Regions from separate parts of the Streptomyces sp. NPDC048664 genome, predicted to be linked through region 3. Evidence: predicted binding sites of a transcription regulator. Region 3 holds the regulator's gene; each other region holds the start of a gene.
What was found. The regulator HrcA, encoded in region 3, represses chaperone genes, less so after heat shock. The targets are predictions, from matches to a motif close to TTNGCACTCNGNNNNNCNGAGTGCNAA.
Positions count from the first base shown of each region.

Region 1: groES (co-chaperone GroES) is a predicted target of HrcA. The motif match lies at 6,521-6,547, and genes of this name have one in related genera.
Region 2: groL (chaperonin GroEL) is a predicted target of HrcA. The motif match lies at 1,883-1,909, and genes of this name have one in related genera.

Region 1 covers NZ_JBEZHK010000001.1:152,506-162,202, forward strand. Annotated here, with positions in the region: gene AB0C59_RS00635 (response regulator transcription factor) at 1-452, opposite strand, end outside; gene AB0C59_RS00640 (WhiB family transcriptional regulator) at 834-1,166, shown strand; gene AB0C59_RS00645 (LysR family transcriptional regulator) at 1,257-2,153, opposite strand; gene AB0C59_RS00650 (MOSC domain-containing protein) at 2,270-2,938, shown strand; gene AB0C59_RS00655 (SDR family oxidoreductase) at 3,027-3,800, shown strand; gene AB0C59_RS00660 (hypothetical protein) at 3,963-4,145, shown strand; gene groL (chaperonin GroEL) at 4,294-5,916, opposite strand; gene groES (co-chaperone GroES) at 6,067-6,375, opposite strand; gene AB0C59_RS00675 (polysaccharide deacetylase family protein) at 6,624-7,487, opposite strand; gene AB0C59_RS00680 (polysaccharide deacetylase family protein) at 7,484-8,449, opposite strand; gene AB0C59_RS00685 (methyltransferase domain-containing protein) at 8,540-9,697, shown strand, end outside.
Region 2 covers NZ_JBEZHK010000016.1:15,366-25,062, reverse strand. Annotated here, with positions in the region: gene groL (chaperonin GroEL) at 101-1,723, opposite strand; gene AB0C59_RS18800 (cold-shock protein) at 2,082-2,285, opposite strand; gene AB0C59_RS18795 (MoaD/ThiS family protein) at 2,718-2,993, opposite strand; gene thrC (threonine synthase) at 3,048-4,340, opposite strand; SAM riboswitch class I at 4,359-4,514, opposite strand; gene AB0C59_RS18785 (glucosyl-3-phosphoglycerate synthase) at 4,654-5,607, shown strand; gene AB0C59_RS18780 (trehalose-6-phosphate synthase) at 5,703-7,133, shown strand; gene otsB (trehalose-phosphatase) at 7,135-8,007, opposite strand; gene AB0C59_RS18770 (DUF3263 domain-containing protein) at 8,052-8,279, opposite strand; gene AB0C59_RS18765 (extracellular solute-binding protein) at 8,363-9,607, opposite strand.
Region 3 covers NZ_JBEZHK010000005.1:263,855-273,551, forward strand. Annotated here, with positions in the region: gene AB0C59_RS08225 (VOC family protein) at 1-106, opposite strand, end outside; gene AB0C59_RS08230 (16S rRNA (uracil(1498)-N(3))-methyltransferase) at 123-863, opposite strand; gene AB0C59_RS08235 (nitronate monooxygenase) at 860-1,936, opposite strand; gene dnaJ (molecular chaperone DnaJ) at 2,051-3,184, opposite strand; gene hrcA (heat-inducible transcriptional repressor HrcA) at 3,185-4,204, opposite strand; gene AB0C59_RS08250 (MBL fold metallo-hydrolase) at 4,381-5,136, shown strand; gene AB0C59_RS08255 (DUF3097 domain-containing protein) at 5,171-5,983, shown strand; gene hemW (radical SAM family heme chaperone HemW) at 6,003-7,235, opposite strand; gene AB0C59_RS08265 (SpoIIE family protein phosphatase) at 7,304-9,319, opposite strand; gene AB0C59_RS08270 (AMP-dependent synthetase/ligase) at 9,611-9,697, opposite strand, start outside.

The DNA.
Region 1 (9,697 bases), on a different contig from region 3:
TCCAGGACCTGGATCTCGCGCGCGGTGAGCGTGGGGGCGGCCCCCATCTCGGCCGAGCGCAGCCGGCGCGGGGCGAGCCGCCAGGTCGGGTCGGCGAGGGCCTGGGTGACGGTCGCCCGCAGTTCGGCGCGCGAGGCGTCCTTGTGCAGATAACCGCGCGCCCCGGCGGCGACCGCCAGTGCCACGCCGTCCAGGTCCTCCGCGACGGTGAGCATGATGATGCGCGCACCGGGGTCGGCGGACAGCAGGCGCCGCACGGTCTCCACGCCGCCCAGTCCGGGCATGCGTACGTCCATCAGAATCAGGTCCGAGCGGTCGGCACCCCAGCGGCGGAGGACTTCCTCGCCGTTGGCCGCCGTCGTCACACGCTCGACACCGGGCACGGTCGCGACCGCGCGGCGGAGCGCCTCTCGGGCAAGCGGGGAGTCGTCGCAGACGAGGACGGATGTCATGACCGCCCTCCGCAGCTGATGCGCGTCACCTTGAGCCTCCAGGCTGGTACGAATCGTCACCTGTGCGGTCGACGCCCTCGGACGCCAGCCCGAGCGCTTGTTGTTTCAACCGCCTCCGCACTCTCAACGATGGTCACTCGAAAGAGTTACGGTGCAGCACGCCGTCTTCGGCACTGTACGTGAGGGGGCGGATACGGGGCAGACATGCGCGTCCGACCCTCGAACTTTCATCACAACCTATGCCCCATTTAGCCGCTTTTCTTCCCGTTGGCTGGTGTCTAGGGCTAGATTCGCAATGAGTCATATTTTCATCTCCTAAGATCGTGGATGTACGGTCGAGGGCACAGATATCCGCCCAGAACGGCAACAAGGGGACACGCAATGGCAGATTTCTCACGCCTTCCCGGTCCGAACGCGGATCTGTGGGACTGGCAGCTCCATGCGGCCTGCCGTGGGGTCGACAGCTCGCTCTTCTTCCATCCGGAGGGCGAACGCGGAGCGGCCCGGAGCGCTCGCGAGAACTCGGCCAAAGAGGTCTGTATGAGGTGCCCCGTACGCGCCGAGTGCGCGGCGCACGCACTGGCGGTGCGTGAGCCGTACGGCGTGTGGGGCGGGCTGACCGAGGACGAGCGGGAGGAACTCATGGGACGGGCCCGGAACCGGCTGGTGCCGGCCTCCACCACCAGCGGAGGACCGGCCGGCTCGAACAATTGAAGGAACGTTTCTTCAGCACGGGTCTTCACCACGGGCGCGCACACGTGTGCCCGTTTTGGGGTGCCGTGCCTCAGGCGCCGCGCGGGGCCGCTATCTGACGGCCGTCCTCGCGAGCTCTCCCAGCGTCGCCGCCACCGCCGGCACCTGCTCCAGGTCCGGCAGGGTCAGGGCGACGATCTCGCGCCGCACCGCGGGTTCCAGTGTCACGGGGCGCACCCCGCGCGGCCGTACGGACTCGAGGGCCAGCTGCGGCAGCACGGCGACCCCGAGTCCCGCGCCGACCAGGCCCATCACGGCCGGATAGTCGTCGGTCGCGAAGTCGATGCGGGGCAGGAAGCCCGCGTTGGCGCACGCCTGCACCAGTTGACCGCGGCAGCGGGGGCAGCCCGCGATCCAGGACTCGTCGGCCAGTTCGCCGATGGCGACGGACCCCGAGCGGGCGAGCGGGTGCCTCTCGGGCACGAGGGCGACCAGCCGGTCCACCAGCAGCGGGCGCGCCACCAGGTCGTCCCACTCCTCGGCGCCCGCCGCGCCCTCGTACCGGAAGGCGAGGGCGATGTCGCAGTCTCCGGCGCGCAGCTTCTCCACGGACTCGGGCGGCTCGGCCTCCTCCAGGAAGACGCGGGTGCCGGGGTGCGCGGCGCGCAGGGCGGCGAGCGCGGTGGGGACGAGCGTGGAGCTGCCGCTCGGGAAGGACACGAGGCGGACGCGTCCCGCGCGCAGGCCCGCGATGGCGGCGACCTCCTCCTCGGCGGCGGTCAGCCCCGCGAGGATGCCGGCCGCGTGCCGCACCAGCGCCTCACCGGCCTCGGTCAGCCGCATGTCGCGTCCGCTGCGGACCAGCAGCGGGGTGCCCACCGACGCCTCCAGCGCCTTCATCTGCTGGCTGACGGCCGGCTGGGTGCAGCCCAGTTCGCGCCCCGCCGCCGAGTAGGAGCCGGTGGCGGCCACGGCGCGCAGCACACGGAGATGTCGGGCCTCGATCACCTCGTGAGCATAAGCGGGACTTGGACACGAGGGCGAACGATGCGGCGGGACTTTGAGGACGGCGGACCCCGTCGCACGGCTGCCCCCGTCGTGCCACCGTCGTCTACGGTGCTGGCATGAGGCTTCTGTCACTGAACCTGGGGCGGCCCGTGGCCGTCGACCACACCGACCAGGCCGACGGGGTCACCGGCATCGACAAGCGGCCGGTGGACGGGCCCGTGCGGGTGGCCGCGCCCGGGCCGGGCGGGGCGAGCGGCCTGGCCGGCGACGCGGTGTGCGATCTGCGGTACCACGGCGGCGACGACCAGGCGGTGTACGCCTTCGCCCGGGAGGACCTGGACGACTGGGAGCGGGAACTCGGCCGCGAGCTGTCGAACGGCTGCTTCGGCGAGAACCTCACCACCCAGGGCGTCGACGTGTCCGGCGCGCTCATCGGTGAGCGGTGGCGGGTCGGGGCCGAGGTGGTACTGGAGGTGACCTCCGGCCGGATCCCGTGCCGCACCTTCCAGAGCCACCTGGGCGAGCACGGCTGGGTCAAGAAGTTCACGCACCGGGCGGCACCCGGGGCGTACCTGCGCGTGATCGAGGGCGGTGAGATCCGGGTGGGCGACCCCGTCTCGGTCGTGCACCGGCCCGCCCACGACGTCACGGTCGCCCTCCAGTTCCGCGCCTCCACGACGGAACGGCATCTGCTGCCCGGCCTGTTGGCGGCGGGCGACGCGCTGCACCCGCGGCACGCGGCGAAGGCACGGGAGTACGTGCGGCAGTACGCCGACCGCAACTGACCGGCGCCCGCGGGCGCCCGCCCGGGGGCCGGTCGAGCAGTCGGTCCGGCGGGCGGACCCGGCCGGTCCGGGTCACTATCGTTGGCCCATGACAACGGCTCTGATTACGGGATCGACCGCGGGCATCGGCGCCGCGTTCGCACGGCGGCTGGCCGCCGACGGCCATGACCTCGTCCTGGTGGCACGCGACTCCCAGCGACTGCGGGAGCAGGCCACGGAGTTGCACGACCGGCACGGCGTCGAGGTCGAGGTGCTGAGCGCGGACCTGGCCGGCGACGAGGGCATCGAGGCGGTGGTGGCGCGGCTGTCCGACCGCAGGAAGCCGGTGGACCTGCTGGTCAACAACGCGGGCTTCGGCAACAAGGGCCGTTATCTCGACGTGCCGATGGCGGACGAGCTGCGCATGCTCAAGGTGCACTGCGAGGCGGTGCTCCGGCTGACCAGCGCGGCGGCGGAGGCGATGCGCACGCGCGGGCGGGGCGGGGTGGTCAACGTGGCCTCGGTCGCGGCGTTCGTGCCCCGCGGCACGTACGGGGCGTCCAAGGCGTGGGTCGTGCAGTTCACGCAGGGGGCGGCACGGGACCTGGCCGGTTCCGGTGTCCGGCTGATGGCGCTGTGCCCGGGCTTCGTCCGTACGGAGTTCCACGAGCGGGCCGGGATGGGCACGGACAACATCCCGAACTGGATGTGGCTCGACGCCGACAAGCTGGTCGCGGCGGCCCTCGCGGACCTGTCGCGGGGCAGGACGCTGTCGATCCCGGATCCCCGTTACAAGGCGCTGATGGGCGTGGTGAAGGTGACGCCTCGTGCGTTGCTCGGCGGGATCACCTCGCGTACGGGGCGCAAGTACGGTCCGCGGTAGACGCCCGGACCCGGATCCTGCACCTTCGTGTCTCCTGACGTGCACGGACCTGTCATCGGTAGGTCATCTTCGAGCGTGGGGATTAAACCGAAGGCGATGGCGCGCGGATGGTTGTAGAATCCTAGGCAGAAGGCGCGACCTGACGAGGTTGGCATCATCCGGATGCCTGAGGGTCCGCCGCCCCAGGGGGACACGATGCTGTACGCGGACCAGACCCGAGAGCTGATGAGCGAGCGCATGCGGGAGGCGGAGCGAGAACGCCTCGTGCGCGCGATGCGCCTCCAGCGCCGCGCCGAGCGCGTCACCCAGCGCGCACGCCGCGCGCTGAACGTCCTCGCCGCATGATCACCTCACCCCAGCGGGCCGTCACCGATTGATCCGGTGACGGCCCGCCGGCGTTGGTGGGTGCGCGGTGCGGCGGCTTCGCCGCCGGGCGGTGACGCCGAAGGCGGCACACGGGGTGCCGGGCCTTCGGACGTACGGAGTGCCTGGGTCAGTGGGAGTGACCGTGGCCGTGACCGGCCGCCGGCTCTTCCTCTTCCTTCTTCTCCACGACCAGGGTCTCGGTCGTGAGCAGCAGGGAGGCGATGGAGGCGGCGTTCTCCAGGGCGGAGCGGGTGACCTTGACCGGGTCGATGACGCCGGCCTTGACCAGGTCGCCGTACTCGCCGGTGGCCGCGTTGTAGCCCTGGCCCTTGTCGAGCTCGGCCACCTTGGAGGCGATGACGTAGCCCTCGAGGCCGGCGTTCTCGGCGATCCAGCGCAGCGGCTCGACGACGGCGCGGCGGACGATGGCGACACCGGTGGCCTCGTCGCCCTGCTTGTCCAGGCCGCTCTCCAGCACCTTGGAGGCGTGGACCAGCGCGGAGCCACCACCGGAGACGATGCCCTCCTCGACCGCGGCGCGGGTCGCGGAGATGGCGTCCTCCAGACGGTGCTTCTTCTCCTTGAGCTCGACCTCGGTGGCGGCGCCGACCTTGATCACGCAGACACCGCCGGCCAGCTTGGCCAGGCGCTCCTGGAGCTTCTCGCGGTCCCAGTCGGAGTCGGTGTTCTCGATCTCCGCCTTGATCTGGGCGATGCGGCCGACGACGTCCTCGGACTTGCCGCCGCCGTCCACGACGGTCGTGTCGTCCTTGGTGACGGTCACGCGGCGGGCGGAGCCCAGCACGTCCAGACCGACCTGGTCGAGCTTGAGGCCGACCTCCTCGGAGATGACGGTGGCGCCGGTGAGGACGGCCATGTCCTGGAGCATCGCCTTGCGGCGGTCACCGAAGCCGGGGGCCTTCACCGCGACGGCGTTGAAGGTGCCGCGGATCTTGTTCACCACGAGGGTGGAGAGGGCCTCGCCCTCCAGGTCCTCGGCGATGATCAGCAGCGGCTTGGAGGAGCCGGCCTGGATGACCTTCTCCAGCAGCGGCAGCAGGTCCGCGATGGCGGTGATCTTGCCCTGGTTGATGAGGATGTACGGGTCGTCGAGGACGGCCTCCATACGCTCCTGGTCCGTCACGAAGTACGGGGACAGGTAGCCCTTGTCGAAGGCCATGCCCTCGGTGAAGTCCAGCTCCAGACCGAAGGTGTTGGACTCCTCGACGGTGATGACACCGTCCTTGCCGACCTTGTCCATCGCCTCGGCGATCAGCTCGCCGACCTGCTGGTCCTGAGCGGACAGCGCGGCCACGGCGGCGATGTCGGACTTCTCCTCGATCGGGCGGGCCGTGGCGAGCAGGTCCTCGGAGACGGCCTTGACGGCGGCGTCGATGCCCTTCTTCAGGGCGGCGGGGGACGCGCCGGCGGCGACGTTCCTCAGGCCCTCGCGCACCAGCGCCTGGGCGAGCACGGTGGCGGTGGTCGTACCGTCACCCGCGATGTCGTTGGTCTTGGTCGCCACCTCCTTCACCAGCTGGGCGCCGAGGTTCTCGTACGGGTCCTCGATCTCCACCTCACGGGCGATGGTGACACCGTCGTTGGTGATCGTGGGCGCGCCGAACTTCTTGTCGATGACGACGTTGCGGCCCTTGGGGCCGATCGTCACCTTGACCGTGTCGGCCAGCTTGTTGACGCCGCGCTCGAGGGCGCGACGGGCGTCCTCGTCGAACTTCAGGATCTTCGCCATGGAGCGTTCCAGTCCTCTCGTCGCGATCCCCGGCCGCCTCTCCCGGGCGGCCGCCATCGCGTGGAAAAACGAACCGCGCCCCCGACACCCGGCTTTTCAACGGTCGCGGGGGCCGGGGGCGCAGTTCTCAAGCAGTCTGCTTGGGGTGAATTACTTCTCGATGATCGCGAGCACGTCGCGAGCCGAGAGAACGAGGTACTCCTCGTTGTTGTACTTCACCTCGGTGCCGCCGTACTTGCTGTAAAGCACCACGTCGCCGACCTTGACGTCGAGCTCGACGCGCTTGCCGTCCTCGACACGGCCCGGGCCCACCGCGAGGACGACGCCCTCCTGGGGCTTCTCCTTCGCGGTGTCCGGGATGACCAGGCCAGAGGCCGTGGTCTGCTCGGCGTCCAGCGGCTGGACCACGATGCGGTCCTCGAGCGGCTTGATGGCAACCTTGGAGCTGGTGGTCGTCACGATCCGACCTCCCCCTTCGGAGATCTCACGGGGTTAACTGTCTGAGGTGGCGACCAGGTGGATCCGTCGTCGCGGGTGCCGGACCTGCCCGTCGCGTGTTGGCACTCTCCAGTGGGGAGTGCCAGGGCCGAGACTATGACCGCGATTAGCACTCGGTCAAGCGGAGTGCCAGTCGACCGTGGCGCGGCGCGCGAACGGGGACGCCGGCGACGGCACCGGCGGTCCTACGATCGGCCGGGCGAGCGGCGCTACAGATAGTCCTCCAGGCGCGCCACCGTGAGGCCAGAGGCCTGGGCACGGCGCAGCACGCGGGCCGTCTCCGCGGGAAGTTCGGCGAGCGGGTGGCCCGGCTCGTGCGGGCGCACGATGTCGCCGGGTCCGAGGGGCGCACGCGGGGGACCGTGATCCGGTGTCCCCCCTACGAGGGACCCCGGGCCCGCGCCCGGCACCGGCGGGGGGAACGGGCGCGGGCGCCAGAGGATCAGGGCCGTGACGCCGCAGTCCGCCGCCGCCCGCAGGGTCGTCCTGTCGTAGGCGCCGTAGGGCGGGCGCAGCAGCCGGGGAGATGACCCCGGCGGCCGCCGCGGCCGGTCCCGCCGGCCGCAGATCGCGGCCCGCTGTTCGCCGTACGGCCGACCGCGCAGGGCCCGATGGCCCAGGGGACGGCTCTCGACGACCGCGCCGGCCGTGCGCAGCCGCGCGAGCCGCGCGTCGTCCGGTCCGGCGGCCGCCTCGCCGAGGAAGACGCTGACGGGCAGCCGCAGTTCGCGGACCATGTCGAGGAACCGGGGGTTGCGCTCGGCGCCCTCGTCGTAGGTCAGGAAGACGACCCTGTCCCGGGTGGGGACCCGGTCCAGCACCTTCGGCGGTCCGGCTCGCTTCGGGGACGACCAGTCGGCGGGTGGCCGGGGCGGCCTCGGGGCGGGGGCCAGCGGGGCGTCGAGTCCCCAGCGGCGGTAGGGGCGGTCCGGCCGCTCGTGCCGCGGTCCGACCTTCTGCGCCGCCTTCCTGCCCAGCCGTTCGATGGGGTCCACGGACGGGGCGCAGCCGGACAGCGGTCCGGCCGCGAGCGCGGCCGCGAGGAGCGCGGCGAACGGCACCCGCGCCCTCACAGGTAGTCCTCCAGGCGCGCCACCGCGTATCCCGCGCCCGTGACCTTCTCCAGGAAGCGGCGCATCACGCCGGGCATCGTGCCCCGCGCCTGGGGCGTGCCCGGGAGGTGGGTCAGGACGATGTCGCCGGGGTGCAGGCGCCCGTCCCACTGGCGGAACTCCCAGCGGTCGGCGAACACCTCCGCGTTCCACAGCGGCACGTACCTGACTCCGCAGGACTTCGCGGCGCGCAGGGTGTCGGTGTCGTAGCTGCCGCCCACCGGTCTCAGGACCGTCGGGCGGCGGCCGAACTCCCGCGCCATCACGTCCTGCATGCCGCAGACCTCCTCCCGCTGCACGTCGTAGGGCAGCCCGGGCAGATAGCGGTCGTGCAGGGTGGCGTTGCCCAGTGCGGCGCCGAGGTCGCGCGCCCTGCGGAAGTACCCGTAGCCGTCTCCGTCGTCGTCGTTGAGGTAGTCGTGGACGAACGCCGTGTACGGGATCTTCAGGTCGTCCATCATCCGGACGAAGTCCGGGTCCTTCTCGGCGCCGTCGTCGACCGTGAGGAAGACGACCTTGTCGGCGGTGGGGACCGTGGTGAAGACCGGGGGCAGGTCGGTGCCGCCCTGGATCCCGAGGCCCTTCCTGGAGACGATCCGCGGCTTCCTGGCCGGGGGCGCGGGGGCCGCCAGGGGCACCTCGGCCACGCCCCAGGTCCTGATGGCCGCGGCCCGGCGGGCGTACAGGGCGCGCGGGTGGGTGGCGAAGTAGTCGCGGACCGGCGCCTTGGGCTGCTGAGGGCCGTGGGCGCCGGGCCGGGCGTGCGGGTCGTGCGCCTGCGGGTCGGAGCAGGCGGTGGCGGACGCGGCGACGGCGAGCAGGACGAGGGTCGCGCACCGGACGCGGGCCGCGCGCCGTGCGCGCCCCGCGCGCTGGGCAGGGCAGGTCGCGCACTCTTCGTCATCTTGTCGTACGAGCCCCATGGCGCGGGATCCTTCCAGCCGCCACCCGCTCGCGGGCGCCGACACCGCGCCCGGGCGCACGTCATCCACCGACTGGCCGACAATGTCCGGGTGAACGACCTCTCCTTCGCCGCACTGCTCACATCCGAGGGCCAGGCCCTGCTCGACGAGGTGCGCGGCACCGCTCCGGCACAGGAACTGGCCGTCGCGACCCGGCTGCGCCGTGAGCACCCCGTGGAACTGGTCTCGGCGGCCCTCGGGCAGGCGCGGCTGCGGGAACGGGCCGCGGCCAAGTTCGGCGCCCAGGACGCGGAGCGCATGTACTTCACCCCGAACGGCGTGGAGCAGTCCACCAGGACGGCGGTCGCCGCGTACCGCGCGGAGCGGATGCGCGCGCTGGGCGTGACCTCGGTCGCCGATCTGTGCTGCGGCATCGGCGGCGACGCGATCGCGCTGGCGCGGGCCGGGATCCGCGTCCTGGCCGTGGACCGCGACCCGCTGACGGCGGCGGTGGCGCGGGCGAACGCCGACGCGCTGGGCCTCGCCGGGCTGATCGAGGTGCGGGAGGCGGATGTCGCCGAGGTGGACGTGTCGTCCTACGACGCCGTCTTCGTGGACCCCGCGCGGCGGGGTGGACGCGGCCGCATCTTCGACCCGGAGGCGTACTCGCCGCCCCTGTCCTGGGCCGTGGCCACCGCGTCGAAGGCCGCCCACGCCGCGCTGAAGGTCGCGCCGGGCATTCCGCACGAGGCGGTGCCGGCCGGGGCGGAGGCCGAGTGGATCTCGGACGGCGGCGATGTGAAGGAGGCGGTGCTGTGGTTCGGGACCGAGCCAGGGCTCGTCCGGGCCACGCTGCTGCCCGGGCCGCGCGCGCTGCGGGGGCGCGGGCTGCCCGATCCGGCGGTGCGGGCGCTGGGGCGGTACCTGTACGAGCCCGACGGCGCGGTGATCCGGGCGCATCTGGTGGCCGAGGTGGCCGAGGAGGTGGGCGGGGGGCTGATCGACGAGACGATCGCGTATGTGACGGCGGACGAGTACCGGGACACTCCGTACGCCAGCGCGTACGAGATCACCGACTGGCTGCCGTTCAACGTGAAGCGGTTGAAGGCGCTGCTTCGGGAGCGGGAGGTGGGGGTGCTGACCGTGAAGAAGCGGGGGTCGGCGGTGGAGCCCGAGGAACTGCGGCGCAAGGTGTTGCCGAAGGGGTGGGGGGCGGGGGTGGTGACGGTGTTCCTCACGCGGATGGCGGGGGCGCCGGTGATGTTGCTG
Region 2 (9,697 bases), on a different contig from region 3:
GACCCGCCGGGAATTCCCCCGGACACGCCCGAGGGCGGCACCCCCCCTTGTCGGGGAGTGCCGCCCTCGGTACGCGGGACGGTTGATCGACCGGGGTCGATCAGAAGTCCATGTCACCGCCCGGCATGCCGCCACCGGCAGGCGCGGCGGCCTTCTCCGGCTTGTCGGCGATGACGGCCTCGGTGGTCAGGAACAGCGCGGCGATGGAGGCGGCGTTCTGCAGCGCGGAACGGGTCACCTTCGCCGGGTCGATGATGCCTTCCTTGACCAGGTCGACGTACTCGCCGGTCGCGGCGTTCAGGCCGTGGCCCGGGGTCAGGTTGCGCACCTTCTCCACCACGACACCGCCCTCGAGGCCGGCGTTGACGGCGATCTGCTTCAGCGGGGCCTCGAGCGCCAGCTTGACGGCGGCGGCACCGGTGGCCTCGTCGCCCTCCAGCTCCAGCTTCTCGAACACCTGGGAGGCCTGGAGCAGGGCCACGCCGCCACCGGCGACGATGCCCTCCTCGACGGCCGCCTTCGCGTTGCGAACGGCGTCCTCGATGCGGTGCTTGCGCTCCTTGAGCTCGACCTCGGTGGCGGCACCGGCCTTGATGACGGCCACGCCGCCGGCCAGCTTCGCCAGACGCTCCTGGAGCTTCTCGCGGTCGTAGTCCGAGTCGCTGTTCTCGATCTCGGCACGGATCTGGTTCACACGACCGGCGACCTGGTCGGTGGAGCCGGAGCCGTCGACGATGGTGGTCTCGTCCTTGGTGATGACGACCTTGCGGGCGCGGCCCAGGAGCTCCAGGCCCGCGTTCTCCAGCTTGAGGCCGACCTCCTCGGAGATGACCTCGCCGCCCGTGAGGATGGCGATGTCGCCGAGCATGGCCTTGCGGCGGTCACCGAAGCCCGGGGCCTTGACGGCGACGGACTTGAAGGTGCCACGGATCTTGTTGACGACCAGGGTCGACAGGGCCTCGCCCTCGACGTCCTCGGCGATGATCAGCAGCGGCTTGCCCGACTGCATGACCTTCTCCAGCAGCGGGAGCAGGTCCTTGACCGAGGAGATCTTCTGGTTGGCGATCAGGATGTACGGGTCGTCGAGGACGGCCTCCATACGCTCCATGTCGGTGGCGAAGTACGCCGAGATGTAGCCCTTGTCGAAGCGCATGCCCTCGGTGAGCTCGAGCTCGAGACCGAAGGTCTGCGACTCCTCGACGGTGATGACGCCTTCCTTGCCGACCTTGTCCATGGCCTCGGCGATCAGCTCGCCGATCTGGGTGTCGGCGGCGGAGATGGAGGCCGTGGAAGCGATCTGCTCCTTGGTCTCGACATCCTTCGCCTGCTCCAGCAGGGCGGCGGAGACGGCCTCGACGGCCTTCTCGATACCGCGCTTGAGGGCCATCGGGTTGGCACCGGCGGCCACGTTGCGCAGGCCCTCACGGACCAGCGCCTGGGCGAGAACGGTCGCGGTGGTCGTACCGTCGCCGGCGACGTCGTCCGTCTTCTTGGCGACTTCCTTGACCAGCTCGGCGCCGATCTTCTCGTACGGGTCCTCGAGCTCGATCTCCTTGGCGATGGAGACACCATCGTTGGTGATCGTGGGGGCGCCCCACTTCTTCTCGAGGACGACGTTGCGACCCTTGGGGCCGAGCGTCACCTTGACGGCGTCCGCGAGCTGGTTCATGCCGCGCTCGAGGCCGCGCCGCGCCTCCTCGTCGAACGCGATGATCTTGGCCATGTGAAGTGGTCCCTCCAGGACTGGGGGTGATTCCTTCGGACCGCGCCCGCGCCCGCGACGGACGGCCTCGGCCGGTGGTTCCCTGCCCCACCCGGTCCGCGGCCTCACCGACCCGGTCCTTCGTTGTCACTCTCACCTTCAGAGTGCTAACGCCAATGATTAGCACTCGCCCCTGCCGAGTGCAAGCGCCTCCCCGGGATCGGGAGGTGAACAAGGGGCGCGAACCGCGGGCGGACCTGCCCATACGCTCCGGCGCGCCGCTCCGCGACACCCGCGCTCCGGACAGACCGAGGGGCTCGTACCCCTGCGGGATACGAGCCCCTCGACACGTCGATCAGTTCAGTGGTCGGCGCGCAACTCAAACGGCCAGACGGACCATGTCCGCCTGCGGCCCCTTCTGACCCTGCGAGATCTCGAACTCGACCCGCTGGCCTTCCTCCAGGGTGCGGTAGCCGTCCATCTGGATCGCGCTGTAGTGGACGAAAACATCCGCACCACCGTCGACCGCGATGAAGCCGTACCCCTTCTCCGCGTTGAACCACTTGACGGTGCCCTGAGCCATGCCTAACTCCCCTATTACTGGCCCTTGCGCAGATCCGCACTTCGCGGATCCGGGTCAGACCTCACCCCCCAAACGGTTGGGGGCGTGCGCCGGAACGCGTCGACCGCGGCTGAATGTATCTGTCCAACTGCCGTCTGCAACAGGTCAATCGGACGAGAATTCCGGGCATGGCCGATCGGAAATGTGCGGAGAATTCATCCGCATTGCGGGCAAGTCGGACCGGGCGAAAGGGGTGAAGGGCGCAAATACACCGCGCAGTTTGGCTGCTTCTTGGCGGGTGCGGAGCGCGACGCCAGGGTGCCCCATAGGGAAAACCCCGACCGCGTACCCCAACTGTATCGCGCTCAACCACACAGAATTGCCTCCTCCACTTCTTCCGCGGAGGAGGCATTTCTGTGAACTCTCGGTTACATGCGTTACCGAGGGTAATATTCAGCCGCCTGCCACCGCCGGAATGATGGAGACGCCGGCCCCGTCCGGAGTGGCGGTCTCAAGACCCTGCTCGAAGCGGACGTCGTCGTCGTTGACGTACACGTTGACGAACCGGCGCAGCCTGCCCTGGTCGTCCAGGACGCGGGCGGCGATGCCGGTGTGGTTCTTCTCCAGGTCGGTGATGACCTCGGCGAGGGTCGCGCCCTCGGCGGCCACCTCCGACCGGCCGTCGGTGTAGGCGCGCAGGATGGTGGGGATGCGGACGGTGACGCTCATGGGGTGACCTCCGGTCGGGGTACGGCGGCGAGGGGGCGGTGCGCGGGCGGCGGCTCAGGCGAGCCCGGCCTCGCGGAAGGAGTCGAGGTTCGGGCGGATCGTGGCGGTCAGCCCCGTGCCCGCCACCGCGTCCAGGGTCTTCAGGCCGTCGCCGGTGTTGAGGACGACCGTCGACTTCGCGGGGTCGAGCACACCGTTCTCGACCAGCTTGCGGGTCACCCCCACCGTCACACCGCCGGCCGTCTCCGCGAAGATGCCCTCGGTGCGGGCGAGCAGCTTGATGGCGTCCACGATCTGCGCGTCGGTCACGTCCTCCACCGCGCCGCCGGTGCGGCGGGCGATGTCCAGCACGTACGGGCCGTCCGCCGGGTTCCCGATCGCCAGCGACTTGGCGATGGTGTCCGGCTTCTGCGGCCGGACCACGTCGTGCCCCGCCTTGTAGGCGACCGACACCGGCGAGCAGCCCTCGGCCTGCGCGCCGAAGATCCTGTACGGCCTGTCCTCGACCAGGCCGAGCGCGATCAGCTCCCGCAGCCCCTTGTCGATCTTCGTCAGCTGCGAGCCGGAGGCGATCGGCACCACGATCTGGTCCGGCAGCCGCCAGCCGAGCTGCTCGGCGATCTCGTACGCCAGGGTCTTGGAGCCCTCCGCGTAGTACGGGCGCAGGTTGACGTTGACGAAGCCCCAGCCCTCGCCCGCCGTGTCGCCGATCAGCTCGGAGCAGAAGCGGTTCACGTCGTCGTAGTTGCCCTCGATGCCGACGAGCTCACCGCCGTACACCGCGGCCATGACGACCTTGCCCTGCTCCAGGTCGTGCGGGATGAACACACAGGAGCGGAACCCGGCGCGGGCCGCCGCGGCGCCGACCGCGCCCGCGAGGTTGCCGGTGGAGGAGCAGGACAGGGTGGTGAAGCCGAAGGCGCGCGCCGCCTCCAGCGCCTGTGCGACCACGCGGTCCTTGAAGGAGTGCGTCGGGTTGCCGGAGTCGTCCTTCACCCACAGTCCGCCGGTCACCCCCAGCTCGCGGGCGAGGTTGTCGGCCTTGACGAGCGCGGTCCAGCCCGGGTTCAGGTTCGGCTTGCCGGCGACGTCGGCCGGGACGGGCAGCAGCGGGGCGTAGCGCCAGATGTTCGCGGGGCCCGCCTCGATCCGCTTGCGCAGTTCCTCGGGGTCGTAGCCGGAGAAGTCGTAGGCGATCTCCAGCGGCCCGAAGCACTCCTCGCAGGCGAAGACGGGTCCGAGCGGCACCCGGTGGCCGCACTCGCGGCAGGACAGGGCCGTGGCGGGGCCGAGGTCGACGGAGTCGGTGGTGGGGTGTGCGACGTTCGCTACAGTCTGCGCAGCCATGTGAGGCGAGGCCCTTTCTCCTCATCTTCCTCACGGCGCACCTCGCCGTGAGACGGATTTGGCACCTTCCCTAGCCGGGAGCCTCGCCGCGTGCGCTGAGCCGCGAAGACGAGAATCGGCTGGAGGGTTGCCGGGGCTTCATCGGGCCGTTCCCTCTGCCCCTCTGGATGAGCTCTGTTCGGTTGTGGACGCTTCCGGCCCAGGATGTGCGAGGGTCGTCGGCGTTGTTCAAGACTGTAACCGAAGGCCACGACGGGCGAGACAGCCGTCCGAAACGCGAGACACCATGAGACACCACGAGGAGCCGCCGACCGTGCTGGAAGAAGTCGAGCGCTGGCTGGCCACCCGATCCTGGTCCGTGGCCGATCGCCCGCTCGACCAGGTCCTCGCCGCCAAGGAGCGGACCGGGCAGTCGGTCTCCGTCGTGCTGCCCGCGCTGAACGAGGAGGCGACGGTCGGTGCCATCGCCGCCGCCGTGCGCCGCGACCTCGTGGAGCGGGTCCCGCTGGTCGACGAGATCGTCGTGGTCGACTCGGGCTCCACGGACCGTACCGCCGAGGTCGCCGCGGCGGCGGGCGCGCGCGTGGTGCACCGCGACGCGATCCTGCCCCGCGTCCCGGCGCTGCCCGGCAAGGGAGAGGTGCTGTGGCGGTCCCTGCTGGTCACCGGCGGCGACATCGTGTGCTTCGTCGACGCGGACCTGCGGGAGTTCTCCTGCGACTTCGTCACCGGGATCGTGGGCCCGCTGCTCACCGACCCGGAGGTGGATCTCGTGAAGGCGATGTACGACCGCCCGCTCGGCGACGTCGCGGGCCAGGGCGGGCGGGTCACCGAACTGGTGGCCCGGCCGCTGCTCAACCTGCACTGGCCCCGGCTGGCCGGCTTCGTGCAGCCGCTCGGCGGCGAGTACGCGGCCCGCCGCTCCCTGCTGGAGCGGCTCCCCTTCCCGGTCGGCTACGGCGTCGAGCTCGGCATCCTGGTCGACGCGCTGCACCTGGTGGGCCTGGACGCCCTCGCCCAGGTCGACGTCGGCGTGCGCAGGCACCGCCACCAGGACAGCCAGGCTCTGGGCCGGATGGCCGCCGCGATCTACCGCACCGCGCAGCTGAGGCTGGCCCGCGGGCATCTGGTGCGGCCCGCCCTCACCCAGTTCGAGCGCGGCGAGGACGGGTTCGAGCCGCGGACGTACACGGTGGACACGGAGGAGCGGCCACCGATGGCGCAGATCAGGGAGTACGTGGAGCGGCGCGGCGCCGGGGCGGCCTGAACCGCCCCGCCCACCGCGGTCCCTGTCCGTATCCCGCACCACATACGGCTGAGCCGCGCGTTTGAGCGTTTTCGGCGCGGGCTAGGTTTCGTGGCATGGCTCCCACTCAAACGGCGTCCGTGCTCGTCGCCTCCAACCGCGGTCCGCTCTCGTACGCGCTGGAGGACACCGGGCGGCTCACCGCCCGGCGCGGCGGGGGCGGACTGGTCTCCGGACTGTCGGCCATCGGCCCGGACACGGACGCGGTCTGGGTCTGCGCGGCGCTCGGCGACGGCGACCGGGAGGCCGTCCGGCGCACGGGCGGGGCGCTCGACCCGGAGGACACCGGCGGTCAGCGGGTGCGGATGCTCGACATCGCCTCCGACGTGTACGCGGACGCCTACAACGGCATCGCCAACTCGGTGCTGTGGTTCGTGCACCACATGCTCTACCAGACCCCTCTGGAGCCGGTCTTCGACGCCGCGTTCCGCCGCCAGTGGGCGGCGTACGAGGCGTACAACCGCGCGTTCGCCGAGGCGCTGGCCCAGGAGGCGGCGCAGGGCGCGGCCGTCCTGATCCAGGACTACCACCTCGCCCTGGCGCCCCGGATGCTGCGCGGGCTGCGCCCCGACCTGCGCATCGGCCACTTCTCGCACACCCCGTGGGCACCGCCGGACTACTTCCGGCTGCTGCCCGACGACATCGCGGCGCAGCTGCTCGGCGGCATCCTGGGCGCGGACCGGGCGGCGTTCCTGACCCGGCGCTGGGCGGACGCCTTCACGGACTGCTGCCATGCCGTCCTCGGCCCCGGCATCCCCGCGGGCACCCGGATCGGGGTGCACGGGCTGGGGGCGGACGCCGACTTCCTGCGCCGGCGCGCGCACGAGCCGGACGTGGACGAGCGCATGGCGGCCCTGCGCGAGCAGATCGGCTCGGCCCCCGACGGCAGTGCCCGCAAGGCGATCGTGCGGGTGGACCGCACCGAGCTGTCGAAGAACATCGTGCGGGGCCTGCTGGCGTACGAGGAGCTGCTCGACACCCGCCCCGAGTGGCGCGAGCGCGTCTGCCACATCGCGTTCGCCTACCCCTCCCGCCAGGACCTGGCCGTCTACCGCGACTACACGGCCGAGGTCCAGCGGGTGGCCGACGCGGTCAACTCCCGCTTCGGCACACCGGACTGGACCCCTGTCGTGCTGCATGTGAAGGACGACTTCGCGCGCTCGCTGGCCGCCTACCGGCTGGCGGACGTGGCCCTGGTCAACCCCATCCGGGACGGGATGAACCTGGTCGCCAAGGAGGTGCCGGTGGTCTCCGACGAGGGCTGTGCGCTGGTGCTGTCCCGGGAGGCGGGGGCGCACGAGGAACTGGGCGACGACGCGCTCACCGTGAACCCGTACGACATCGGCGGTACGGCCCGGGCGCTGCACGAGGCCCTGTCGATGGGGCCGCAGCAGCGCGCGGACCGTACCAAGCGGCTGGCGGCGCAGGCCACGGCGCTGCCCCCGGCCCGGTGGTTCCTGGATCAGCTGGCGGCGCTGGAGGGGTGAGTCACCCGGGCGCGTCGGTGATCCGGCGGGCCAGTGCCTCCAGCAGTCGCACCACTCCCTGCGGCCCGTCCACCACCAGGTCCGCCCTCCTGGCCAGTTCCGTGACCTCCGTGCTGCCGCTGCACACGAGCAGGCCGGGTACGCCCTCGGAGCGGAGCTTGTCCACGGCGGCGAAGGCGGGGAGGTCGCCGAGGTCGTCGCCCGCGTAGAGGACGGCGTCGGCGCCGGTGCGGCGGACGTGGTCCAGCAGAGCCGCCCCCTTGTCCATGCCCGGCGGGCGCAGCTCCAGGACCAGGCGTCCCGGTTCGAGGATCAGGCCGTGGCGCAGGGCGAGGTCGGCGAGGGGTTCGCGCAGGGCCTCGAAGGCGGCGTCCGGGTCGTCGGCGCGCCGGGTGTGCACGGCGACGGAGCGCCCCTTCTCCTCGATCCAGGTGCCCTTCCAGGAGCCGATGCTCTGGAGGAAGCCGGGCAGCTCGGCGCGGACGGCGGCGACCCCGGGGTGCGGGGCGGGGGCGTCGACGGTGCCGGTGCGGGCGCTGAAGCGTTCGGCGCCGTAGTGGCCGAGGACCACGAGGTCGGCCAGCCCGGGCACGTCCGCGAGGCCCCCGTGGCGCACGGCGACCGCGGCGGGGCGGCCGGTGATCACCACGACGGAGGCGACGTGCGGGGCGAGCGCGGCGAGGGCGGGGACCGCGCCGGGGTGGGCGCGGGCCTGGTCGGGGTCGGGGACGATCGGGGCGAGCGTCCCGTCGAAGTCGAACGCGAGGACGGCCCGGCCGGGCCTCGCGAGGATGGCGTCGAGGCCGTCGCGCCCGGCCTCGGTGGCGGGGGTCGGCACGGAGTCCACGGCTTCCGGTTCCATAGGGCTGCCCATACGACGACCCTATCCACGTCGGGGCGCGCGCACCCAGGGCCGTGTCAGCGCTCGGCGCGGCGGGATTCGCGCACGCGGCGGAGCCGGTTGACGGTCACCGGGGCGTGGGCGAGGGCCCGGGGGTCGTCGAGGAGGGCGTTGAGCAGCTGGTAGTACCGGACGGGGGCGAGCCCGAGCTGCTCGCGGATCGCCCGCTCCTTGGCACCGGGCCCGGGGAACCCGCGGCCCTCCAGGGCGAGGACGGCCTCCTCGCGCGGCGTGAGCTCTTCCATGGGGGAACGGTAGCCCCGGGGACCGACAGTCGGCCGTCCCGCGGGCCGACCGGGCAGCCGGCCGGCCCGTGGGACGGCGTCCCTCATCCCGCCGTGGCGCTGTCCGCCGTCGTCGCCGTCTGCTGCACCTGGCTCAGTACCGCGCCCGGGTTGCCGCCGGGGCCGACGGCCTGGCCGATCCGCTTCTTGACGTCGGCGCTGACGCCGGCCCAGGAGGTCTTGCCCGCCGGGTACATCCGCGCGGTCGGGAGCTCGTCCAGGAACGGCTTGAGAGCGGCGTCCTGGGACGAGGCCGCCATGGTCTGCTGGGCCGAACTCGTCACCGGCAGCAGGTCGTACTCGCGCGAGAACGCGAGCACGTTCCTCTCGCTGTACGTGAAGTCGAGGAAGTCGCGGATCTGGGCCTGGTGGCCGCCCTGCTTGAACGCCGCCATCCAGTCGCTGACGCCCATCGTGGAGTTCGCCGGGCCGTCCTGTCCGGGCAGCGGGACCATGCCGAAGTCGACGCCCTTCGCCTTCGCGGCCTTCATCAGCGAGGGGTGACCGTTCAGCATGCCGACCTCGCCCCGGGTGAAGGCGGCGAACGCGTCGGCGCGGTTGAGCTGCGCCGGCGCGACCGGACCGGTGAGCCCCCTGCCCACCAGGTCGTCCCGGAGCCAGGTGAAGGTGGCCACGTTCCGGGGGGAGTCGATGTCGTACGAGCCGAGGGCGCCGAGGTAGCCGTCACCGCCGCCGGCGGCGCTGTCACCGGCCAGCATCCACTGCATGGTCTCCGCCTGCGCCTCCTCGGGGCCCAGCGGCAGCGCGAAGGGGAACTTCACGCCCTTGGCCTTCAGCGCCTGGGCGTCCGAGGCCAGCTCGCTCCAGGTGGTCGGAGGGGTGATGCCCGCCTGGGAGAAGAGCGTCTTGTTGTAGAAGAGCAGCCGGGTGGAGGCGGCGAACGGCATGCCGTACTGCACGTTGTCCACCTCCCCCGCCTCGCTCAGCTCCGAGGTGAAGTCGGCCTGCACGGGGATGGAGAGCACGTCGCCCGCCTCGTAGAGCTTGCCCGCCGCCGCGTAGTCGGCGTACGCCCCGATCTGCGCCATGTCCGGCGCGTGGCCCGCCGCGACCATGTCCTTGACCTTGCGGTCGACGTCCTTCCAGGAGTAGACGCTGACATCGACCTTGACGCCCGGGTGCTGCTCCTCGAAGCCGCGCGCCAGCCGGTCCCAGTACTTCGCGGAGCTGTTGGCGGGCGAGTCCCCGTAGTCCGCGGCCACCAGGCGCAGGGTCACCTCTCCGGAGCCGGAGCCCGCTCCTCCACATCCGGCGAGGGTTCCCGCCATCGCGAGTGCGGACACCCCCGCGATCAGACCGCTTCCCCACACCGTCCGACGTGACCTGCCCCGCTGCACCGCTGCGACCCACCCTCTGTT
Region 3 (9,697 bases):
GGCCCGTCTCGGCCCCCGACTGGGGCTTGAGGCCGAGGACGTCGGCGTAGAAGCGGTAGCACCGCGCGAAGTCCGAGACCAGCAGCCGTATCTGAGCGAGTTCCACGGCGTCCCCTCGTGAATCAGGACCAGCGGCCCGTGCGGCCGAGCAGCAGCGCTGCCGCCGCCGTGCCGGCGGTCGATGTACGCAAGACCGTACGCCCCAGCCGGAACGCGTTCGCACCCGCCTCCTCGAACGCGGCCAACTCCTCGGGGGACACGCCCCCTTCGGGGCCGACGATCAGCACGATCTCGCCCCGGGTGGGGAGTTCGACGGTCGCGAGCGGCTCGTCGCCGCTCTCGTGCAGCACCGCGGCGAAGTCGGCCTCCGCCACGAGCGCCGCGACCTGCTTCGTCGTCGCCGCGTCCGCGACGTCCGGGAAGCGCACCCGGCGGGACTGCTTCCCCGCCTCGCGTGCGGTGGCCCGCCACTTGCCGAGCGCCTTCAGCCCCCGCTCGCCCTTCCACTGCGTGATGCACCGCGAGGCCGCCCACGGGACGACCGCGTCGACGCCCACCTCGGTCATGGTCTCCACGGCGAGCTCGCCCCGGTCGCCCTTGGGCAGCGCCTGGACCACGGTGATGCGCACCGGGGCGGCCGGTTCCTCGTGGACGGACTCCAGGTCCGTGACCACGAGCCGGTCCTTGCCCTCGGCGGCCTTCACCACGCCCTCGGCCCAACGCCCCTGACCATCGGTCAGCACCACGTCCTCGCCGGGACGCAGCCGCTTCACGGAGACCGCGTGCCGCCCCTCGGGACCGTCGAGCACGAACTCCGGCCCGATCACGTCGAGTCGGTCCACGATGAACACCGGAGCCGTCATCGCCCGGCACCTCCCCCGGACAACGCTGTCACCGCCGCCTCCAGTTCCGCCACCAGCACGCGCACCAAACGGCCTGCGGGCAGCTCACGGGCCAGGCGGTGCCCCTGGCCGGCGAACAACGACATGCCCTGTGCGTCACCCGCCTGCGCTGCGGCCTTGCGCAGCGGCGAGGTGAGGTGGTTGATCTCGGGATACGCGGCGGGCGCGTAGGGGCCGTGCTCGCGCACGAACCGGTTGACCAGAGCGCGTGCCGGGCGGCCGGAGAAGGCGCGGGTCAGGCCGGTGCGGACGAAGAGCGGGTCGGTCAGGGCCCGCTTGTGCACGGCGGCGGCGCCGGACTCGGGCGTCGCGAGGAAGGCGGTGCCGAGCTGCGCGGCGCTCGCGCCCGCCGCGAGGACGGCGGCGATCTGGGCGCCGCGCATGAGGCCGCCCGCCGCCACGACGGGGATCTCCACGGTCTCCCGCAGCTGGGCGAGGAGGGTCAGCAGGCCGATGCCGAAGCCGTCGTTCTCCTGGACGTCCCGGTGGGTGCCCTGGTGGCCGCCCGCCTCGACGCCCTGCGCGATCACGGCGTCGGCGCCGGCCTGCTGCACGGCGAGCGCCTCCTCGGCGGTGGTCGCCGTGACGAGGGTGACGGTGCCCACGCGCCGCAGGGACTCAAGGGCCTCGGGAGCCGGGACCCCGAAGTGGAAGGAGACCGCGGGGACGGGATCGTCGAGCAGGACGGCCAACTTGGCGTCGAAGCCGTCGTCGCGCCCGCTGTCCCGGTCGCCCAACTCGGTCTGGTACCAGGCCGCCTCCCCGGCGAGCTGGTGCGCGAAGACCTCGACGGCGGCGGGGTCGGCCGTCTCGGGCTGCGGCATGAACACGTTCACGCCGAAGGGGCGGCCGGTGAGTCCGCGCAGCTGCTTGATCTCCTGGTACATGCCGTCGGCGGTCTTGTAGCCGGCGGCCAGGAATCCGAGGCCGCCCGCCTCGGACACGGCGGCGGCCAGTGGCGGCACGGAGATGCCGCCTGCCATGGGGGCCTGCACGAGGGGATGTCCGAGCAGACCGGTAAGCGCGGTGGACATGACCGCATCGTGTCACGTCCACCGGACAAGTCCGAATCCGGCGGACCCCCGGCTTCGGACACCGGCCGGCGCCAGTGCCGGGTCGGGGGTCACCCCCCGGCCCGGCGTCCGCGCTCAGCGTCCGTTGAACGCGTCCTTCAGACGCGAGAAGAGCCCCTGCTGTCCGGGCTGGAACTGCCCCTGGGGCCGTTCCTCGCCGCGCAGGACCGCCAGTTCCCGCAGCAGGCGCTCCTGCTCCGGGTCCAGCTTGCCCGGGGTCTGCACCTCCACGTGCACGATCAGGTCGCCCCGGCCGCCGCCCCGCAGATGCGTGACACCCCGGCCGTGCAGCGGGATCGACTGCCCGGACTGCGTGCCGGGCCGGATGTCGACCTCCTCCAGGCCGTCCAGCGTCTCCAGCGGGACCTTCGTGCCGAGGGCCGCCGCCGTCATCGGGATGGTGACCGTGCAGTGCAGGTCGTCGCCCCGGCGCTGGAACATCGGGTGCGGCAGCTCGTGGATCTCCACGTACAGGTCTCCGGCGGGGCCGCCGCCGGGACCGACCTCGCCCTCACCCGCGAGCTGGATCCGCGTGCCGTTGTCGACACCCGCCGGGATCTTGACCGTGAGCGTGCGGCGGGACCGCACCCGGCCGTCCCCCGCGCACTCCGGGCACGGGTTCGGGACGATCGTGCCGAACCCCTGGCACTGCGGGCACGGCCGCGACGTCATGACCTGGCCCAGGAAGGACCGCGTGACCTGCGATACCTCACCGCGGCCGCGGCACATGTCACAGGTCTGCGCGGAGGTGCCGGGCGCGGCGCCCTCACCGTTGCAGGTGTTGCAGACGATGGCCGTGTCGACCTGGATGTCCTTCGTCGTGCCGAAGGCCGCCTCGTCGAGCTCGATCTCCAGCCGGATCATGGCGTCCTGGCCCCGGCGGGTGCGCGAGCGCGGTCCGCGCTGCGACGCCGTGCCGAAGAACGCGTCCATGATGTCGGAGAAGTTTCCGAAGCCGCCCGCGCCGAAGCCGCCCGCACCGCCGCCCGCCTGGGACAGCGGGTCGCCGCCGAGGTCGTAGACCTGCTTCTTCTGCGGGTCCGAGAGAACCTCGTACGCGGCGTTGATCTCCTTGAACCGCTCCTGCGTCTTCGGATCGGGGTTGACGTCCGGGTGCAGCTCGCGCGCGAGCCGACGGAACGCCTTCTTGATCTCTTCCTGCGACGCGTCGCGGCGCACGCCGAGTACGGCGTAGTAGTCCGTGGCCACTTACGACTCCGCCAGGATCTGTCCGACGTACCGTGCCACCGCTCGTACCGCTCCCATCGTTCCCGGGTAATCCATGCGGGTCGGTCCGACCACGCCCAGTTTCGCTACTGCTTCGCCGCCCGAACCGTAGCCCACCGAGACCACGGACGTGGAGTTGAGTCCCTCGTGCGCGTTCTCATGACCGATACGCACCCGCATGGCCGGATCCTTCGCCTCCCCCAGCAACTTCAGGAGTACCACCTGCTCCTCGAGGGCCTCCAGGACGGGGCGGATGGTGAGAGGGAAGTCATGTCCGAAGCGGGTGAGATTGGCGGTGCCGCCGATCACCAGCCGCTCCTCGGTCTCCTCCACGAGCGTCTCCAGGAGGGTGGAGATCACCGCGGCGACGGCGCCGCGGTCCTCCGGCTCCTCGAACGCCTCGGGAAGGTCCTGCACCAGCTGCGGGACATCCGCGAAGCGGCGGCCCGCGACACGGCTGTTGAGCCGTGCGCGCAGATCCGCGAGCGACGCCTCCCCGAACGGTGCCGGGCAGTCGATCATGCGCTGCTCGACCCGTCCGGTGTCCGTGATCAGCACCAGCATCAGCCGCGCGGGCGCCATGGACAGCAGCTCCACGTGCCGCACCGTCGACCGCGTCAGCGAGGGGTACTGCACGACGGCGACCTGCCGGGTGAGCTGCGCGAGCAGCCGCACCGAGCGGGCCACGACGTCGTCGAGGTCGAACGCGCCCTCCAGGAAGCTCTGGATCGCGCGGCGCTCGGGCGCGGTCATCGGCTTGACGGCCGCGAGCTTGTCCACGAAGAGCCGGTAGCCCTTGTCCGTGGGGATGCGTCCGGCGCTGGTGTGGGGCTGGGCGATGTAGCCCTCGTCCTCCAGCACGGCCATGTCGTTGCGGACGGTGGCCGGGGAGACGCCGAGGTTGTGGCGCTCGGTGAGCGCCTTGGAGCCCACCGGCTCCTCGGTGCCCACATAGTCCTGGACGATGGCGCGCAGCACTTCGAGCCTGCGTTCACTGAGCATCGCGCGCACCTCCAGCTGTGTGTCACCTTCGCGTTCTCCCTGGCACTCAGCTCATCCGAGTGCCAGCAATCCCGGAGCCAGTGTACGGCGGCCGGGTACGCCCCCGGCAAGGGCGGGCGACCGTGCCGTACCGACGAGTACGGGCCGGGGGGAAGGCGGGCCGATAGCGTCGGGGGATGACGGAGACGACGCGGTGGCGGGAGCGGTGCTGGGCGGAGGCCGGCTGGGAGGCGCTCGGCCCCCGGGCGGGGCGCAGGCGGCTGCCGGTCTGGGACTGCACGGTGGGACTGGTCGCGGGCGAGCACGCGGCGCTCCTCGTGGACGCGGGGTCGAGCCTCGATGAGGGCGCGCGGTTGCGAGCCGAGGCGCGCCCGCTGCTCGCATCGCTCGGCGGGGCGCGCGATGTGACGCATCTCGCGCTCACGCACCCGCACTTCGACCATGTCCTCGGGGCTGCCGCGTTCCCGGGCGCGGAGGTGTTCGGCGCGGCGGGCGTCGAGACGGTGCTCTCCCACGGGCGCGCCGAACTGGGCGCGGACGCGGTGCGGTACGGCCTGGACCCCGCCGCCGCGGCCGCCGCCGTGGACGCGCCGACCCCGCCCACGCGTCCGGTCCCGGACGCGTGGACGCTCGATCTGGGCGGGGTGCGCGTGGTGCTGGCGAACGTCGGCCCCGGCCACACGGCCCACGATCTGGCCGTGCTGGTCCCCGGGGACCGCGCGGTGGTGTTCTGCGGGGACCTGGTGGAGGAGTCCGGCGAACCCCAGGCGGGTCCGGACGCGGTGCCCTCGCGGTGGCCGGCCGCGCTGGACCGGCTGCTGGGACTGGGCGGCCCGGACGCGCTGTACGTGCCCGGTCACGGCGCGGTGGTGGACGCGGCGTTCGTACGGGCTCAGCGCGACGAACTGGCCGCGCGTTTCGGCGTGTCGTAGGACCGGGCGGGCACCTTCTCCTATCGTCATCCGAATGCGCGCCTACTCGTCGGACCTGACTCCTCCGTGGAAGAAGCCCCAGCGGCCCGCGCCGGAGATCGCGGCGGAGCCCGGCCTGGTGGTGGAGGAGCCGGGTACCGGCTTCTGCGGCGCGGTGATCCGCTGCGAGGCGGGCACGGTGACGCTGGAGGACCGCTTCGGCAAGCACCGCGTGTTCCCGCTCCAGCCGCGGGGCTTCCTGCTGGAGGGCAGGGTGGTGACCCTCGTCCGGCCCTCGTCGGGCCCGGCCCGCCCCACGCGGACGGCGTCCGGCTCGGTGGCCGTCCCCGGCGCCCGGGCGCGGGTGGCGCGCGCGGGCCGCATCTACGTGGAAGGGCGCCACGACGCGGAACTGGTCGAGCGCGTGTGGGGCGACGACCTGCGCATCGAGGGCGTGGTGGTGGAGTACCTGGAGGGTGTGGACGACCTGCCCGCCATCGTGGACTCCTTCTCCCCCGGCCCCGACGCCCGGCTGGGCGTCCTGGTGGACCACCTGGTCCCCGGCACCAAGGAGTGGCGGATCGCCCGGTCGGTGACCAGCGACCACGCCCTGGTCGTCGGCCATCCGTACATCGACGTCTGGGAGGCGGTGAAGCCGTCGTCCCTCGGCATCCGCGCGTGGCCGCGCGTCCCGCGCGGGCAGGACTGGAAGACGGGGGTCTGCCGGGCCCTGGGCTGGCCGGAGAACACCGGCGCCGCCTGGCAGGCGATCCTGTCCCGGGTCCACTCCTACAAGGACCTGGAGCCGGCCCTGCTGGGCAGGGTGGAGGAGCTGATCGACTTCGTCACGGGCGGCGCGGCGGGGTGACGGGGCCGGCCGGCGGCGTTCAGTCCACCAGGTCCCGCACCACCGCGTCCGCGAGCAGCCGCCCCCGCAGCGTCAGCACCGCGCGCCCCCGCTCGTACGGGCCCCGCTCCAGCAACCCGTCGGCCAGGGCCTGTCCGGCGGACGCGAGGCCCCGCTCCTTCAGCAGGGAGAGCGGGGCGCCGTCGCTCAGGCGCAGTTCGAGCAGGACGCGCTCCACCCGGCGGTCCTCCGGCGAGAGCAGTTCGCGGCCCGCGCCCGGGGATCGGCCCTGGGCCAGGGCCGCCGCGTACGCGCCCGGGTGCTTCACGTTCCACCAGCGCACCCCGCCCACATGGCTGTGGGCGCCGGGACCCGCGCCCCACCAGTCGGCGCCGCGCCAGTACAGCTCGTTGTGCAGGCAGCGGGCCGCCCGGGAGGTGGCCCAGTTGGACACCTCGTACCAGTCGTAGCCCGCCGCGCCCAGCACCTCGTCGGCGATCAGATAGCGGTCCGCGTGGACGTCGTCGTCCGTCATCGGCACCTCGCCCCGGCGGATGCGGCGGGCGAGCTGCGTGCCCTCCTCCACGATCAGGGCGTACGCCGAGACGTGGTCCGGCTCCGCGCCGAGCGCCGCGTCCAGGGAGGCGCGCCAGTCGTCGTCCGACTCACCGGGCGTGCCGTAGATCAGGTCCAGGTTCACATGGTCGAAGCCCGCCGCCCGCGCCTCGGCCACGCAGGCCTCGGGACGGCCCGGGGTGTGCGTGCGGTCCAGGATTCTCAGGACGTGCGGGCGCGCGCTCTGCATGCCGAAGGAGATCCGGTTGAAGCCGCCCTCCCGGAGCGTGGCCAGATACCGGGCGTCCACCGACTCCGGGTTCGCCTCCGTGGTCACCTCCGCGTCCGCCGCGAGCCCGAACTCGTCGCGGACGGCGCCCAGCATCCGCACCAGGTCCTCCGCGGCCAGCAGCGTCGGCGTGCCGCCCCCGACGAACACGGTGCGCACCTCGCGCGGGTCGTCGCCCAGCACCTTGCGGGCGAGGCGGATCTCGTCGGTCAGCGTCCCGGCGTAGTTGTCCCGGGAGGCCAGCACCCCGCCCGTGCCGCGCAGCTCCGTCGCCGTGTAGGTGTTGAAGTCGCAGTAGCCGCAGCGCGTGGCGCAGTAGGGGACGTGGAGGTAGAACCCGAGCGGGCGCTCGGCGGCGCCGGCCAAGGCGTGGGCGGGCAGCGCCCCGTCGTCGGGGACGGGTTCGCCGTCGGGGAGTGCGGAAGGCATGTCCTCCATTGTCCCGTACCGCCGGGAGTGCTCGGCGGGCCCGCCGCTCCCGCGCCGCGCGGGCCCGGTCAGCCGGCCTGCAGGACCAGCAGCGCCAGGTCGTCCTCCGGTGGCTTCGGCGCGAAGTCGTGCACCAGGCCGCTGATCCGCCGGGCGATCAGTTCCGCGCTCAGCCCGGCGCAGGCCGCGAGCGCCACCGCGAGGCCGTCCCCGTCGTCGAACTGGCGGGAGCCGCTGCGCCGCTCGGTCACCCCGTCCGTGACGCACAGCAGCGTGTCCCCGCGGTACAGCTCGAAGGTCTCGCAGCCGTACGCCACGTCCTCGATGACCCCGAGGAGCGTCTGCGACCGCAGAACGGCGGGCCGTACGGCGCCGTCCGGGCCCAGTAACAGGGGCAGCGGATGCCCGGCGGAGGCGAGCGTGCAGCGCACTCCGCCGTCGAAGGGGACCAGCTCGCCGTAGAGCAGGGAGAGGAAGCGGGCCTGCGGGCCCTCGTCGGCGACCGGCAGCGGCGCGCCCGCCCCGACCAGGGCCCGCGCCGCCGCGTCCGAGGCCTCCGTGGCGTCGTCCAGCAGGAGCTGGTTGAGGCGGTCGAGGACCTCGGGGACCGCGTAGCCCTCCCGGGCCAGCAGCCGCAGCCAGGGCCGGGCCAGGCCGATCACGACCGCCGCCTCGGGGCCCTTGCCCTGGACGTCGCCGAGCGCGAAGCACCAGCGGCCGGGGCCGGCCGGGAAGATGTCGTAGAAGTCGCCGCTCGGTCCGCCCTTGTCCAGCGGCTCGTACACGAGGGAACTGCTCAGCCCGGGGATCTCGGCGACCGCCCCGGGCAGCAGCCCCCGCTGGAGCACGCGGCTGATGGTGGCCTGGCGCGCGTACTGCCGGGCCGCCCCGATGGCCAGCGCCACCCGGCGGCTGAGGTCCTCCACGAGCCCGGTGACCTCGTCGGGGAAGTGCCGCAGCCCGGTCCGCCCGATGACCAGCGTGCCCAGCGGCCGGCCACCCGCGATGAGCCGGTAGGCGAGCGCCACGCCCGTCGCGCCCCGGGGTCCGAGCGCCTCCCCCGGCCAGGGCACGGGCACCGGCCGGGAGCGCACCGCCTCGGGCAGCCGGGGCGGGTCCTTCTCCAGCGTGCGGCGCAGTTCCTCGATGCGGTTCTCGCTGCCGTGCCAGACCCTGGCGAGCCGGGGTCCGGGGGCGAAGGCGGTCTCGGGGCCGCGCCAGCCGCTCGCCTCGTCCTCCAGCCACACCGCGCACCAGTCCGCGAGCCGGGGCACGAGGAGCTGACCGGTCAGGGCGGCCACCATCTCCTCGTCCAGCTGCCCGGCGAGCAGGTCGGAGGCCTCGGCGAGGAAGGAGAGGGCGCCATGGCCCCGCCAGTCGCGGTCACGCGCCCCCTGGGCGGACCCGGGGAAGGCCGGCGCCTCGGGTCCGGCCGGGTCGGCGGGGCTCCGCCCGGGCTCCAGGACCCCGCCGTCGCTCGCGTACGCGCCGTACGTCTCGTACGCCCCGTACGCCTCGCCCACGTCGCCGTCCAGGCCGCCGTCGAGCGGCAGGCGCGCCCAGACGGTCTTGGTGCCGGTGCGGTAGGTGATCCCCCAGGCGGTGGCGAGGGAGGAGACGAGCCGCAGGCCCCGGCCGTACTCGGGCATTCCGTAGCCGTGGGGGCGTCCGGGGCGGTCCACGCCGTCGTCGCGCACCACGCGGGAGGGGTGGTGGTCGCAGACCTCCACGACGAGTCCCGGCGGGTCGTCCGCCGCTTCCGCCAGGCGGCAGGCCACCTCGATGTCGGTGCCCGCGTGGACGACGGCGTTGGTGACGAGTTCGCTGACGACCACCAGGACGTCGTCGGCCAGCCGCTCGGTGAAGGTGTCGGGTTCGGCGATCCGGGCCCACTCCGCCAGCGCGGCCCGCACGAACCGGCGGGCGGCGCCGGCCGCCGACGGGCCGCCGGGCAGCGCGGTGCGCACCACGGTGCCCGCGCCGGCGTCCCCGGCGGTCGCCAGGCCGACGCCCTCCGGCCCCTCGGGCCCGGACGGGTCGGGGGCAGGGGCACCGGTCTCCCGTTGCGTAGGAATAGCCCCCATGGACAGCTCCCGGACTGCTCGGACGGACACACCTCTCGTGTTGCCGACAGAGTGACAGACCGGGCATGTCCATAAGCGCCGAGTTACCGAAGTGGCCCGTCATGGGCGGGAACCGTGCTACGGAAGTGTTCGAAGTCGGACGGTTTCGACCGGACGGGGTCCGGGGTCCTCCCGGATACCGGACAGCGGCCCGGATCCGCCCGGATTCCGGACGGGACGGGAGGGCGGCACACGAGAGCCGCGGGACGCCTCGCAAGGCTCCCCGCGGCTCCGGCTCCGGACGTCAGACCCTCAGGCCTCCAGCGTGCCCGCGTACATCTCGTCGATCAGATGCCTGTACTCACGCTCGACCACCGGCCGCTTCAGCTTCAGGCTCGG